Regions from separate parts of the Exiguobacterium sp. s141 genome, predicted to be linked through region 2. Evidence: riboswitches for the same ligand, from Rfam matches in the RefSeq annotation. Region 2 holds a riboswitch; the other holds the start of a gene.
The links. A riboswitch is a leader RNA that binds a small molecule or an ion and turns the genes downstream of it on or off. The one in region 2 is predicted to bind thiamine pyrophosphate.
Positions count from the first base shown of each region.

Region 1: another riboswitch for thiamine pyrophosphate. It lies ahead of KNP74_RS00785 (Ykof family thiamine-binding protein); the one in region 2 lies ahead of thiW (energy coupling factor transporter S component ThiW).

Region 1 covers NZ_JACSLJ010000001.1:145,181-152,925, forward strand. Annotated here, with positions in the region: gene KNP74_RS00760 (lytic transglycosylase domain-containing protein) at 1-619, shown strand, start outside; gene KNP74_RS00765 (DUF1643 domain-containing protein) at 654-1,241, shown strand; gene KNP74_RS00770 (energy-coupling factor transporter transmembrane component T family protein) at 1,257-1,991, opposite strand; gene KNP74_RS00775 (ABC transporter ATP-binding protein) at 1,988-3,319, opposite strand; gene KNP74_RS00780 (ECF transporter S component) at 3,312-3,887, opposite strand; gene KNP74_RS00785 (Ykof family thiamine-binding protein) at 3,880-4,473, opposite strand; TPP riboswitch at 4,553-4,653, opposite strand; partial or broken gene KNP74_RS00790 (GTP-binding protein) at 4,716-5,909, opposite strand; gene KNP74_RS00795 (hypothetical protein) at 6,012-6,275, opposite strand; gene KNP74_RS00800 (SMP-30/gluconolactonase/LRE family protein) at 6,288-7,169, opposite strand; gene rlmN (dual-specificity RNA methyltransferase RlmN) at 7,342-7,745, opposite strand, start outside.
Region 2 covers NZ_JACSLJ010000006.1:145,744-153,488, forward strand. Annotated here, with positions in the region: gene KNP74_RS12835 (AAA family ATPase) at 1-558, opposite strand, end outside; gene KNP74_RS12840 (hypothetical protein) at 657-1,349, shown strand; gene KNP74_RS12845 (hypothetical protein) at 1,442-2,188, shown strand; gene KNP74_RS12850 (aminoglycoside phosphotransferase family protein) at 2,190-3,146, opposite strand; gene KNP74_RS12855 (hypothetical protein) at 3,189-3,509, shown strand; TPP riboswitch at 3,534-3,632, shown strand; gene thiW (energy coupling factor transporter S component ThiW) at 3,697-4,185, shown strand; gene KNP74_RS12865 (hypothetical protein) at 4,250-4,516, shown strand; gene KNP74_RS12870 (GNAT family N-acetyltransferase) at 4,511-4,990, opposite strand; gene KNP74_RS12875 (YcxB family protein) at 4,972-5,472, opposite strand; gene KNP74_RS12880 (VOC family protein) at 5,566-5,964, shown strand; gene KNP74_RS12885 (LTA synthase family protein) at 6,078-7,745, shown strand, end outside.

The DNA of each region.
Region 1 (7,745 bases), on a different contig from region 2:
TGGTCAACATGATAAAGTGAACAACGCCCTGTACCGGGCCTATTACGGGGACCATGGCGTCCCGTCCGTCCATCGCGATGTGTATGAGGATGCCGCGGCCACGTATGACGTCGATTGGCGCTTACTTGCCGCCGTCCATCGCGTCGAGACGATTTTCTCCCATAGTTCATCGATGCGTTCATCGGTCGGGGCGATCGGACCGTTCCAATTCATGCCGCGGACGTGGCTCGGTTGGCAATATGACACGGATGATCAAAAAGGCGATGTCCCTGAGGACGAAGTCGATTTGACGGATCTCGCGCTCATCGAACAGTACGGCGGTCTCGGACGCGATGGCAACAATGATGGCAAAGCCGACCCGCACAGTCTCGTCGACTCGGCCCATACGGCCGCTTACTATTTGAGCGAGCACGGCGGGACGAAGACAGACACGACGGACTCGATTCGAAACGCCATCTTCGAGTACAACCGCAGTGAACAGTATGTCAATGATGTGATGTCGTTTTATGAGTCATATCAAACCGATGTGTCTTATTTACCGGATGACAAGGCGTCGGCAACCCAAAGTGTCGCGCGCTACACAATCCGCTACTTGGAATGGTTCGCAGGCTGGGTCTGACCCGGCACTATTTGATTAAAAGTGAGGAAACCTTATGAACACCCATATCGAGGAAGTGACGATTCGTGTCAAGTCGGTCTTCAATGAGGACAAGACGAAGCGCTACTTGCGTTCGTACGAATTCACAGATGTCGTCGACGGCGTCATCTGTGCCGTCATCATCTACTCGCCCCGGATGAGCGATGCTTTCTTGTCCGGTACGACAACGCAGCGGGCGTATATGCTCATGCGGAACCATCTCGATCAACCGATCCGTGAGATGCGCGTCATCAGCCTCGTCCCAACACTCGCCATCAATGACAATCTGCCGTACGTCGAATCGCAACTCGACGAAGTCAACTTTCATTACGTTGAGGAAACGCTCGACGAGGTCGAGGCGAGCGGAGGTATGATTATCGTCGGCTGGGGCTCTCCGGGACGCTTGATGCATCATGCCACCCCGTATAAGGCGCTCTTTGCCGATCATGAGGCGCATATGTTCTGTATCGGCACGACTTCCAAAGGCGAGCCGCAACAGATTCGTATGGCCAACGAGAACACCGTGCTCGAGGCGTTCAATAACGAATCGATCAAACCGAAATTTAGAATCGTAAAAGAGACGAAACAAGACGACTCCGAGTGAGTCGTCTTGTTTCGTTTATATGCCAATCCATACGCTCACTCCAAACAATAGGAGCAAAAGCGACGCCAACAGAAAGTCGTTCCTGGTGACGGGCACAACCTCGTACGTCGCTCGAGGTTCCCCCGTAAACCCACGTGCTTCCATCGAGAACGCGATTCGTTCCGCTTGGCGGATCGATCCAGCAAGAAGCGGAACGATTAATTTGGGGACGTGGCGGATGTGATCGAGTCTCGTCTCCAAACGTACGCCTCGTAGCGCATGCGTTTCATATAGTTGCATCAGTTCTTTTTTTAGAATCGGAAAGAAACGAAAACCGACGAAGACACTATATGCGATTTTTGGTGACAGCTTTCCTTGTTGCATCAAACTGTAGACGAACCGTTTCGGGTCCGTCGTCAGCGTGAACAGAAGCGACAAGGCTGTGAATGCCAACACACGCAAGGAGAGCGTCGCTGCTAGCATCACATTCTCGTCGGTCACATCATTGCCAAACAGCTTGAACACGACATCTCCGCTTGATTGCTTTCCAAAGACGAGCGTCGTCCACAATGTCCCGAGCGCGGTCAATAAAAATGGGATCATGTACAACCCCCATCTTCTCCAGCTCACAGCAGAGAATAGCGTTTGAAGTGTAACTGTACCGAGAAAAACAGCAAGCGGAGTCCAAGGGTTATACATGAAGGCGAGACCGAACATGAGACATGCCACGGTCAGAAATTTAATCGTCGGGTTCATCTCATGAAATGTCATCGCGATTCCTCCATCAATAAGCCGTGGGTGCGTAGTAATTCTTTTTCATCCCAGAGTGAAGCGTCATATGGCCCACTCAAGTCGCCGTCACACATCAAATAATATGTGTTCGCAATCCGCGCGAAGCTGAGGTCGTGCGTCACAAACAAAATCGTCTGGCCGGATCGTGTTCGTTCGACCATTAAGTCATATAGCGCACGAAGCGATACCTCGTCTTGTCCGGCAGTCGGTTCATCAAACGCAATCAGTTGTTTATTAGACAGCATCATCACTCCGATGGCGAGCCTTCGTTTTTGACCGTGACTAAGGGAGAGTGGATGGTGGTCACGCACTGATTCGAGCCCGAGCCGCGTTAAGACGTCCTCAATCGGGCGATTATGGCCATATGCGAGTTCTCGGGTCACATCATTCGTAACGAATAGATGCGCCGGTGATTGCGGGACGAGGCCGACTTCACGATGTTTCCGGGCTAGGCTTCGCAGCCATGTCGACTTTCCGCTACCATTTCGACCGAGCACCGCAATGAGATCACCCTCAGCGACCTTTAACTCGCTCGCTGCTAATTGAAATGTTTTTCGTTTTAATTCCGGTATGTGAAATAACATTTCCTTTCCTCGTTCAACTTTAATTGGAGAGAACGCATAATCTGGTCGGACGATGAACGGTCCATCATAGTCGATGCGCCCACTCACGAGCTTTATTTGTCGGTTAAAAAAATCACCCCATATGTATGGCCGATGCTCGATGACGACAACGTTTACGGTCTGTGCGACGCCGTCGAGCCAACGAACGAAATGATGGGCGGTCTCAGGATCGAGGTGAGCGAGCGGCTCATCGAGGAGGAGCCACTCGGGACGGCCAATCAAGGCACAAGCGACGGCAATTTGCTGCTTCTCACCCCCCGATAGGTCATGAATGGTACGGTGACGATAATCGGTCAAATGCAACGCCTCTAACATTGTGGTGACACGGGCCATCATCTCGTCTCTCGCGACGGCAAAGTTTTCGAGCGTGAAAATCAATTCTTCTTCGACCGTCTGCATGACGAACTGACTGTCCGGGTCCTGAAAGACCGTTCCGACGCGCCGGTTCACTTCGCCAGCTTCATACGTATCATAAGAGCGATCGAACAAGTGCAATCTGCCCGTCACGATGCCATCACAATTGTCCGGATAGAGACGATTCATCAAAGCGAGCAATGTTGATTTTCCCGACCCACTTGCCCCTGTAATGACCGTTCTCCCTTTTGTTAGACGTAGTGTGATATCCGTCAAGACATCGCATTTCTTGTTCGGATAACGAAATGTCAGATGTTCTGCCTCAACCATGCATACGGTCCTGTCGCGCGAGAGCATACCCATCAAGCGCGCCCGTCCGAAGCAACAAGTCGCTCAAAATCTTACCGCCCAGACCAGCAATCAACATCCCGCTCGTTGCGCGTAGTGCGAACATCGTAGCCACATATGTCGGACTGAGGGCATTGAGCCCTCCCATGACGTACGTATATGCGAAACTCGTCACAGCTGCACCGAATCCAGCCAGCATGAGCACCCAAAGGTCATATCGTTTGTAGCCCGTGACCGCGAATGCCGATTCAGCACCAAGTCCTTGAATGATTCCGACTAAAATAATACGAGGTCCAATCGCGTTACCAATCATCATTTCAATCGTCGCCGCGAGCACTTCGGACAAGAATGCTGCGCCAGGTCTGCGGATGATATAAGCCGCAATTATCGAAACGATGAACCAAATCCCAAAAATCCATTCGTATGCGATTGGTCCAATCAAGCCTGCCCACAAGTTCCCAGCATGGACGAACGCCAAATAGACCACCGCGAACACGACCGATAAAATCGACAACAAGACGATCTCTTTTAACTTCCACGATTTAAGCATCCATACGTCCCTCGTGTGACGGACTGTTCACGCTGAACGTCACCGTCATGACGACGTGGCTTGTCTTCTGTCGGACGCGATCAAACGTCGCCTCATAGAAAGCGAACACCGGCTCGATGTCCCCATGTATACCTGAGGCGTAATGCATCGAGTCATTGAAGACACCTCGCTCTTTCGCAAAAGCGATTTCTTCGTAGATGATGTCCATATAGTCGTCATCACCGAGCGGATAGAGCGCGAACTGTGAGGAGACATATTGCGGACCGACGGGACCATTAAGCGGTTCGCTCGACACAACGAGCACTTCATCTCCGGCTGTATCCCCTGGACACCCGACCGAGAACGTCCCGCTCATCGACACATGTTCCCCTGTCTTTGTCGCGTGTGACAGCACGGCCTTAGCCACATCGAATACATGCTCACTTCGTCCACGGATGACCGTCGACACGTCATCGGTATGTCGCCAGACGTTTTGCAAATCCGTCTCCTTCAACGCCCCTTTGATGATGCTCACGAAATCAGTCGTCATCGGGCTCAGTGTAAAGCGGAACCCGACGATCGGGCTCGTTCCACATTGTTTGTTCATGTTCTATTCCCCCTTATTATGTGTACACAAAAAAGCCGCATCCATGAGAATGCGGCCACTCGTCCAATTTTAATCCATTAGAAAAAGTGCCACACTTCCTCACGCCGGTATTACCCGGATCGAGTCATAAGGGATTGGAGCCATGCTCACATCTCAGCCGAAGCACCCCTAGTGTAGTCCAATGTATGCGGTTGTTCATGCAAGAATCAGTATAGACGACCGCTTTCATTTTGTAAACGGTCTTATGAGAACGTGACGACCTCGTTCCCCGGAAGTGTGTCCCGGAGCGTCGACCAATCCAGCGTCATCTCCTCATCTGTCAGCAGACAGTGATCGAGCTCTTGTTCGATGATGGCTCGATCCATCCGCTGCCCGATCAAGACGAGCTCCGTCTGTCGGTCCCCGTACGGTTCGACATAGTCGGCGGCGAGTTCCGGTTCGGCCGCGAACATGTGACGACGCTCATCTTCCGGAAGCGTCGCGAGCCAGCGCCCGGCATGTTCGAGCGTCGAGGCCTAGCCCGCTTGTGAAAACAGACAGGCGAGGTCGTTCCGGGAAGCAATCCATAAGAACCCTTTCGCGCGGACGATTTCTTCCGGAAACGCCTCGATCCAGGCATGGAGACGCTCCGGGTGGAACGGCCGACGCCGACGATAGACGAATGAACTGATGCCGTATTCTTCCGTCTCCGGCGTGTGCACATCTGTCTCAAGTTCTTGAATCCACCCGGCCGCATGCATCGCCTGTTCGAAATCGAACAAATTGACATCCAACAGCTCGGTCAATTCCACGTTCGCATGGACAGACGTCAACAGCTTCGCGGTCGGGTTGAGCGCCTTCAACAGTCCGGTCATCTCGCCGAGTTCGGTCTCGTTCACGCGATCCGCCTTGTTCAAGACGATGATATCGGCGAATTCGACTTGGTCGACGAGCAGGTCGACGACTTCGCGGACGTCTGTCGCCTCAATCGCCTGCTTGCGTTCATGGAGCGACTCGCCTGAGTTGAAATCTTTTAAGAACCGAAACGCATCGACGACGCTCACCATCGCATCGATATAGACTCGGCTCGTCAAATCGATGCCGAGGGCGTCATCGGCATATGTAAACGTTTGGGCGACCGGGATCGGCTCTGAGATATCGGACGACTCGATGATGATTCCGTCGAGGTCCCGGTCGTTCGCAAGCTCTGCTACCGCCTCGAGCAGGTCCTCACGGAGCGTGCAACAGATGCAGCCGTTCGATAGTTCGACCAACTTTTCGTCCGTCCTTGAAAAACCGCCCTGTTCAATCAATCGCTCATCGATATTCAACTCGCTCATGTCGTTGACGATGACGGCGTATTTCTTGCCCGTCCGATTGTTCAATATGTGGTTCAATAGTGTCGTCTTACCGCTTCCTAAATAACCGGACAGCACGGTGATCGGGATTCGTCTCATTCTACCCACTCCTAAATCGTAATGATTACTTTTTAGATAATGACGGGTCGGTGACGTCTTGTCAAGAAAAAAACACGCCCGTTTCCGGACGTGTTCTCCTGCCTATTCTTCTAACGCCTTGCGTTCGGCCTCTGAGCGTGGATAGGCGTTCGCCTGCCACTCGGCTCGATAAATCGAGTCGAGCTGGGTCAGACCGACCTCATCCGCGTCCTTATCGGCATCCACACTCGGCGTCTCATCCCACCGCGGATTCAAATACGTATGATCGTCTTCCCGGTTCGCTTCCAACAGCTTTTGAATCCCGACCCGGGCGACCGCCGCGAGCGCCAAACCGATTCCCGCACGAACGAGCAATCGTTTTACCATCTTCGTACCTCCTTATCGACCAAACCGATAGAGCGGCATCCCTTTCACATCTGTATCAATTTTAAAGACCGAACCTGCGTCCGGATGGGCCTCGAGCGCCGCGTCATCCATTCCTTCGCGCGCCGTCGTGATGGCAAGTTGTTTCAAGTCATCACCGACGAAACAGCATGACGTGACGTTCGGGGCCGGCACGAGCACCTCGAGCACTTTTTCACCCGTCTTCGGGTTCCAGCGCGAGACGCGTCCGCCCGCAAAGTGGGCAATCCATAAAAAGCCGTCTTCATCGGATGTCATACCGTCCGGGAATCCTTCCTCATCTTTGAAATCGATGACGACTTCCCCATCCCCGAGTGTTCCTGTTTTCAAGTCGAACGGGTATTTGCGGACCGTCTCGGTCGGTGTATCGATATGGTAGAACGTCGAGTGGTCCGGAGACCATGTCAGACCGTTCGATAGCGTCAATTCACTGAGCATGATCTCGGTCGTGCCGTCACGGTTCAAGCGATAGAGCGTCGCCTCGTTCTCCTCGTCGTTGAGATGAAGCGTCCCTGCAAAGATTCGTCCGTACGGGTCGGCCTTTCCGTCGTTGAAGCGAAGATCACCTTCCGGGTCATCGAGTTCGACGAGTTTATCGAGTCGCTTCGATCCCTCGTCCCATTCATAGATGCCGTCTTTCAAGCCGACGACGACGCCGTCTGTCACTTTCGGGACCGCAAACCCGATCTGTTGTCCCATATCGAACGATGACAGCTCATCTTCCTTTTCGTCGTACCACCAAAGTGTGTGTCCTTCGATGTCGACCCAATAGAACCGTTTCAGTTCAGCATCCCAACACGGGCCTTCCCCAAGTGTATTTCTGACTCGAATCCATAACGCAGCGTTTACTGTCTCCATTGAATTGCCTCCACTCTCTACATTGATTTCAACTGACTATTCCCTGAGCGGACGAGGTCTATTCAAGATTTTTCAAAATCGTTCCGCAGAGTTGGGGGCGATGTCCGTTTTTTCCTTCGTCGGAGCGGCTGTACGAAAAAACTCCTTGAATCATTCGATTCAAGGAGTCCACTTATTTCGCACCTTCGACGTTCATATGTTTACTGCGCAACTGGCCGCATGCCGCATCGATGTCAGTCCCGTGCTCAAGGCGGACACCGGTGTTGATGCCACGCTTCTTCAAGACATCATAGAACGCCATGATGTCCTCCGAGGTACTGCGCTCGTATTGGATATGCTCGTTGACCGGGTTATACGGGATCAAGTTGACGTACGACTTGTCCTTGATATCGTCGATGAGGTCCGCCAATTCCTCAGCGTGCTCCGGCAAATCGTTCACTTTCGACAGGAGAATATATTCGAACGTGATTCGTTTGTTCGTCTTCTCGACGTAATACCGGATGGCCGGCATGAGCTTGTCGAGCGGGAACGCCCGGTTGATTTTCATGATTTGCGTCCGTAGCGCGTCGTTAGGCG
Region 2 (7,745 bases):
GGTCTCGGTCAACACTTGCAACAACAGTTCTCGCTCTTCGGCGGCTTCCGGATAGCCGACCGGAATCGAGATGAGGAACCGGTCGAGTTGCGCGTCTGGGAGCGGGAACGTCCCAGCCGATTCAATCGGGTTTTGCGTCGCGATGACGAAAAACGGCTTCGGCATCGGATACGTCTTCCCGCCGATTGACACTTGTCGTTCCTCCATCGCTTCGAGCAGCGCCGACTGGGTGCGCGGGACGGCTCGATTGATTTCATCAATCAGGACGATGTTTGCGAAAATCGGACCTTGGCGATGGTCAAATCCTTGCGTCTGCATATTGAAGTAGTCGGTCCCGATGACGTCGGACGGGAGCAAATCGGCCGTAAATTGGATGCGCGAGAATGACCCGTCCAAACTGCCGGCGATCGCTTTGGCGAGCAATGTCTTCCCAGTTCCAGGTACGTCCTCGAGCAAGATGTGCCCTTCGGCGAGAAGCGCCGTGCAGCAGAGCCGGACGACTTCACCTTTCCCCAAATACACTTCATTCAACTGTTTGATGACCGCTTCGATTCCCATTTCGTTCCCCTCCGTTGGTAGATGTCTTATTCGAAGTTTACCTGTTTATGGTAATATAGACAATAAATAGTCTGAACATTCCGATAAGGAGGGAAAGGATGAAGTGGTCATCTCGATTTATAGGATTCCTTGTTGTGACAGCTTGTCTCGTAGTGATGTTCGTCTTTATCAGCAAGGAGACGTTCAGTTGGCTTCAAACGATCAATACACCTGCTCCAATCAGTGTGATCGAAATGGGCAAGCCAGAAGAGGCACCACCGCCAAAAGGTGGTATTGATTTGGGTTCTACCGATGAGAAGGGAAACGGTGGAGAACGGCAAGTGAAGGAAGACATGCTCAAATTCAAATTTGGTAGCGGGGATGGTGATGCCCCAGGCGGACTCGGCACATTGTTCGCCTTCCTTGCTGCCATCGGGTTGACCGTCTATGGCGTGCGTAGATGGCTGCGTCGTCGACGGGGGAAAGGATTCACGTTTTCTAGTAGACAGAATGCCTTTGCGCCACTGTCTCTCAACGCGGACACATCGATTGAGGCACGGACGTTCCCGATGCTCACGAATATCGAACTGAGGGATTGGCTGATCACGTTCAACGCGTCGCTCGCCCCTGAGTTAAAACTTCGGACGAATGAGACGGTCGTCGACTGGTTCGAGCGCATCGAGCTGACAGATATCGATGCCTCGCTCTATCATCTGATTCGCTATGGTCCCGCATCCGATCATGACATCCCGTTCGAGCAGCAACAACGCTTTCACGAGGCACTCGACCGCTACTTGAAGCGGCAACCCTGAGCGAGAAAGTACCCGGGTTCTCAATGACTGGCAAACATGCTACGCTCATTGATAATAGGAAAAAAATGTAACTTTCTTAGGAGGTTTGATTGATGAAACGCCTAGGCCTACTCGGATTCAGTGTGTTTTTGCTGACCGGGTGCACCGATTCCGTTGAGCAACCCATCGTCCCGGCCGATACAAATGAACCGTCGTCCGAAGACATCACCGCTTGGACGCGAGAAGATTTTAAAGACGTCTTCGACCAATATGAAAAAGTCCCGCCGCTCTTGAAGGCACTCGAGAACGATGGACTCACCCCGTTCCGCGAGACGTTCGAGCACGTCGTCATCGCCGGCGACGGCATCCAGCATACATACGCCGACATTCATCCGTTCAAACTTGACGACGGCACGTACGCCACCGTCTATGAGAGCGCGAACGGAGACATCGCCAACGGTCCCGAGTCGGTCGCGCCGCTGTTTTGGCAAGAAGCATCGTTCCTTCAATTCGTCGAAGAAATCGAGAAACGAAAATATGGGACGAGTGCCCCACCGACGGACGTCGTTTTGACCGAAGACGAGTTTCAGGCGCTCTATAATCGCCACGCCTACACATCCGCGCTCATCGTCGAGCTCGACGAATGGGGCGTACAACTGGCGCGCGATCCGCTCGAGAACGTCATCATCGCGGGAAACGGGGTCAAGGAAGTGAAGGCCGACTTGATCGTCTTTGAAGTCGAAGGCGGCTACGCCATCGTCTACGACCGAGACGGTGAGATCTTCAAAGGGCCGGAGTCGATTGCTCCGCTGTTTTGGAGCGAGACGGATTATGAAAACCTACTCGAGAAACATGAATGACTTATGGGAAGCGTCGCTTCAAGTCCCGGTACTCGAGTAGCAAATTGAGCCATTGCGCCGGCTTATCGCTCGACTCAGCTACATCGTACCGGTACCTCGTCACATATACATGCCACGACAAGGCACGATAGACGCAACCGAGCTCTTCGGCGATCAATAGATGACGCCAAAGTACGTCCTTGGGTGCGACGCCGCTCCACGCTTCCAAGTAAACCGTACGCATCGTTTGAATCTGTTCATACCAGGCGACCTCGTCTTCTTCCGGCAATAAGTCGTACAGCGCGTTCCAAAACACGCGCACGCTGATGACGGTCGCGTCGCCCCAGTCGAGGATACACAAATCATTCGTCCGTTCCCGCCAGAAGATGTTGCCGCCGTGCAAATCACCGTGCTCGAGACTCATCGGCATCCCAATCGCCAGCTCATCGCACATCGCGATCAATTCATCTTGAAGCGCGAGCATGGCCTCGGCTTTGTATTGCTCGAGCCCGGCGCAGAGCTCAGGTAAATACGTACGGATTTCGTCCTTCAACTTGTCCGGTCGGCGGTCCGGGATGCCGTAAGACAAGCAGGTCTCGATCTGGTCGATCTCCTGTCGCTGCAGCTGTGCGTATTGACGCAACGCCGCTTCGTATCGACTCACGTCCGGTCGTTCATGTAACGCCTCTCCGCCGATGTCTCGCATGAGCAACCAGTTCCGGGCTGAATCGATGGCGATGACGTCAGGGACGAAATCAGGATGCCGCTCGGCCAGAAACGCCGACAGATTGGCTTCGCCGCGGCTGATATCGGTCACCGCTTTGGCGTAGTAACGTTCCTCATTGAGCGCGCCAACAAGCAAGTACGTCAAATCGGTATCTTTGATCACGTGCCACCTCGCATTCGGCACGTTTGCCTCAATCCATCGTTCGAACCGTTCACGAAACGATCGTTCACGCCATGGGATTGCCTGTCTCATCCTTTTCACCCTTTCTTTCATCATCTCCTAGGAGGAAACGATATGGACGTTGTATATTACTCATACCCGGTCGATGCCATCTTGTATATGTACTTAGGGGCGACGGCCGTCGTCAGTCTCATCATCGGGCTGCTCGTTTGGCGTCTGTTCAAGCGCCGAGCTGTCGGCTTTTGGACAACGCTCGTTCTCAGCTTTGTCGGGCTGTCGCTCTCGCTCGTCTGGTTTCAAAACGCGTCCGTCGCCGTGTTCATAGGGACACTCCCGTGGCTGATCAATCTCGTCTTCTCCCTTTTGTTGTACGGCCTGTTCGTCGGCATCATCTATGTCGCGTTCCGACCACGAAAGCTCGACCGCGTCAAGTGACGGTATGCTATACTCATGTTAATAAACGACCACTAGGGGAGCCTTCGGGCTGAGACGGCATGCGCCGGACCCTTCGAACCTGATCTGGCTCATACCAGCGTAGGGAAGTGGTGTGGGATTCGTCTGTCTTTCCACGCCACTTTTCCACTTGGAGAAGTGGCGTTTTCATTTTGAAAGGAGACTATCTATGCGTATTCAACAACTCACTTGGATGGCGATGCTCATCGCCATCGCCGTCATCGGCTCCCTGTTCATCTCGATTCCGACCGGTGTCGCCCGTGCCTATCCGATTCAACATATGGTGAACGTCATCGCCGCCGTCACCGTCGGGCCGATCGGGGCCGTTCTCGTTGCGTTCGTGACCGGAATCGTCCGTGTCATGACCGGTACCGGGTCGCTCTTGGCCTTTCCCGGAGGTATGATTGGGGCGCTTTTGGCCGGGGTCTTCTATATGAAGACGAACCGCGTCGCCTTCGCCGCATTCGGTGAAGTCATCGGGACAGGGCTCATCGCCTCGCTCGTCGCCGTCCCGTACGCCAAGGTGTTGATGGGGAGCGAGTTCGGGGCACTGTTCTTCTTCCCGGCCTTCCTTGCGTCGAGTGTGACTGGCGCCGTGCTCGGCTGGATCGTCTTGGCTCGGGTCAAGCAATTACGACCGCTCGAGGTGAAACGATAAATAGGAGTTTCCCCCGCTGAAAAAAATGGTAAAATCAGGATAACACATACTGGGAGGTCATTTCTTGAATCGATTGACGCTATTATTGGCGGCCACCGCTTGCCTGTTCATGTCCGGTCTCTTGTACACGCTCGAACGCATCGCCACGTTCACCCGCTGGAATGCTCAGATTGCGACAGGCACGTTTTCCAGCGAGCCGATGTTCGTCGATGTGTTGCTTCAAAACGTGTTCATCTCGATTTTCGGAGTGGCTGCCATCTTCCTCTTTTTCAAAGCGGGCAACGCTGTTCAAGGCTCAACGACGACGAAAACAGGGACGGCCGACTTATGACGGCTGTCCCTGTTTGACGTGATACACCCAAATCTCTTCCCCGTTTGCCTCATCAATCAAGCCGCTGTCGACAAATCCACCCTTCGCATAAAATCGTTTCGCCGGTTCGTTCGTCGGATGGAGACTGAGGATGAGGTCATCCACATCGAATCGCTCTTGAATCCACACGAGTGCCAACTGTAAAAAGCGTGACCCGATTCCTTTCCCTTGCTCTGTCACATCGATCATAAATCGATCGAGCCAGATGTAACGCTCCACCTTGTTCTCGGCCCCAATCATCATGAAGCCGACGGGATGATCATCGCGACAAAGTGCATAGCACTGCCACGCATATTTGACATCGGTTTCCATCTCGCGGAGCGATTCGGCGTTCGTTTCGATAAAGCGAGCTTGGTCAGAAGCGACGGCCAAGGCGACAACAGCCTCCCGATTCGTGTCATCGACAAGTTGAATCGTCAGCGTATCGGCAGCCATCGGCGCACCTCTTCCATGTCCAGTCCGCGCTTCGGCAAGATAAAGGCGCTGACCGAGGAGTTGTATAGATACACATAATCGTCCTCCTCGACGACTTCCTTGATTCCTGCCCATGACACACGCGTCTCGCCGAACTCATTTAAATCGCGCAGACCAGTCTCCTCCAAATCCATCGTGTGGGGACCAATCATGCCTTCGTTGCTGCGTTCGTCGATGAGACGCCGCGTCTGCTTCCGGACATGCCGTTCAAAGTATTTCGGATAATACAGGAACCAAAGAATACTCGCGACCCCGTATATGCCATATAGCCACCAGTCCGTCTCTTGGAGCCACGTCGCCAGCACGAAAGCAGCGCCTAAAAAGATAAGTGGTCCGATGATTCGCTGCAGGAGAATCATCCGCTTTCCTGTCTTCGAACGTTTAATATGGCTCAAGTTGAACCGGATATAGTCGTCTTCTGTCAATTCGTATTGGATTTTCATCATCATTCCCTCCTCGGTGTCCTATACGTCTCACGTGAAGAAAAGTTCCGTTCAGAACGTTGATTGGATAAACTAAAAGAAAGGAGTGACATCATGAAACAAATCCACCATCTCTGCATCCAAACGCCCGATTACGAGGCGTCCAAACGATTCTATGAGGCGCTCGGCTTCGAGCTCGTCCAAGAGTCACCCGACTTCCACACCCGAGCGTTCAACAGCTGGCTCAAACTCGGTGACTTTTATATCGAGCTTCAAACGGCAAAAGTCGACGAGACGTTGTCGCCTTATTCGAAGCACGTGGCCGGCCCGGTCCACTTCGCGCTTTATGTCGATGACCTCGAAGCGGAAGTAAGACGGCTAGAATCACTTGGCGTGACGTTCCTACCAAAGCACGGCGGGAACATCTACTTCGTCGTTGACGGTCATTTGAGTAAATTAAAAGCTCCAGAAGGCACGATTATCGAGCTCCGGGACACGTTTGTCATCAAGTGAGGCGCTGCCTCGCTTTTTTTATTGCCAAAATCGCACACCCTCATGTTTTTCGCCGTCTTCGAACAGGTACATGACAGAGAACACACTTTGTCCGTACCGTTTGGAGGCCTTTCATGAAATATCTCGATTATTGGAGTTACTTATCGCTCTCCCTCGCCAAGCTGTTCCTCTTCAGCCTGTTGACCGCGAGCGCGTTCGACCTACCTTTTCTATTCATCAACCTCGCGACCATCTTGATGATGACGAGTTGGGCGCTACTCGTAAAACCACAGACACGTCGCTGGATTTTGTTCGCGTCGCTGTTTCTGCACAGCACGCTACTCATCTCGGACGTCTGGTATTACCGCTATTTCGGCAACTTGCTGTCGGTCGCCCTACTGTCTGATATCGGCCAGATGGGAGACGTCGGGGGCGGATTTTTGACATTGATTCAAGCACCCGACTTCATCTTGTTCACGGATTTGCTCGTCTACGCGGCTATCCTCGTCTATATGAAGCGACACCCCATCACGGAATCGAAACGCCTCGGTCGCCGTTTGGCAGCTTCCGGCTTTCTGATCGGCCTCATCGTCTTTACCGTTCCAACCGCCGTTCATTACGCCGAGGCAGACCATCGCAAGACCCCGATTTCGAATATGCGTGAGTATTATCAGTTCGGATTTTGGGGCTATCACGGGCTCGATACGTTCCGTGGCCTTCGCGACGCGTTGAACCTCGGTGACGACCTGACGGAACGGGAGCGCGGCCAAATCGAAGCGTTGGCGACCGAACCGGTCGAGGCTACAGCCGACACGAACGTCATCATCGTTCAGCTCGAGTCGTTCCAAACGTCCGTGATCGGCCAGACCGTCAACGGTCAAGAACTGACCCCGAATTTGAATGCGCTTCGCGACGAGATGCTGTACTTCCCGAATTTTTATCATCAGACGCACGAGGGCCGGACGTCCGATGCGGAATTTACCGTCAACGCCTCGCTCTATCCCGTCCAATCGGGGTCGGTGTATACGCAATACGCCACGAACACGTTCGACGCCTTGCCGGAGCAATTACGGCGCGCTGGTTATGACACGGCCGCGATGCATGCATTCGACAAGGAGTTTTGGAACCGCGCCAACTTTTATGAGCAAATCGGCTACAACCATTTCTTCCATCAAGACGATTATCCGACGAAGCCTGTCATCGGGATGGCGGTCGGTGACAAGGAGTTCCTGACGACGTCAGTCGACCATTTGGACACGTTGGACGAGCCGTTTTATTCCTTCATGGTCGCGTTGACGAGCCATACGCCATATGAGATTCCGGACGAGGAGAAACGATTGGATTTGTCGGGGTACGACGACTCGCTCCTCGAGGACTATTACCACACAGTCCACTACAGCGATGCCGCCGTCGGTCTTATGGTCGAACAATTGAAAGCAGACGAGAAGTGGGACAACACCCTCGTCGTCTTTTATGGTGACCACGACAGCGGATTGACCGCTGCCGGTGACGAGATGGCCGTAAAAGCAGATGCCGACTCCACGGTCGAGTTGTTCCAGCTTGACCGCTCCGTCCCGTTATTCATCAAACCGGCCGGGCTCGAACGAGGTCAGACGGTGCAGGCGAGCGGCGGGCAAGTCGACCTGGCCCCGACCATCCTCGATTTGCTCGGGATGACACCGACGTATATGCTCGGACGCTCGCTCCTCGACGATGAGCCGAATTTGACCGTGTTCCGGAACGGCTCCTTCCGCTACGACGACCTCTATTTCGTCCCGGATTTGACGGAGCCGGTTGGCAGC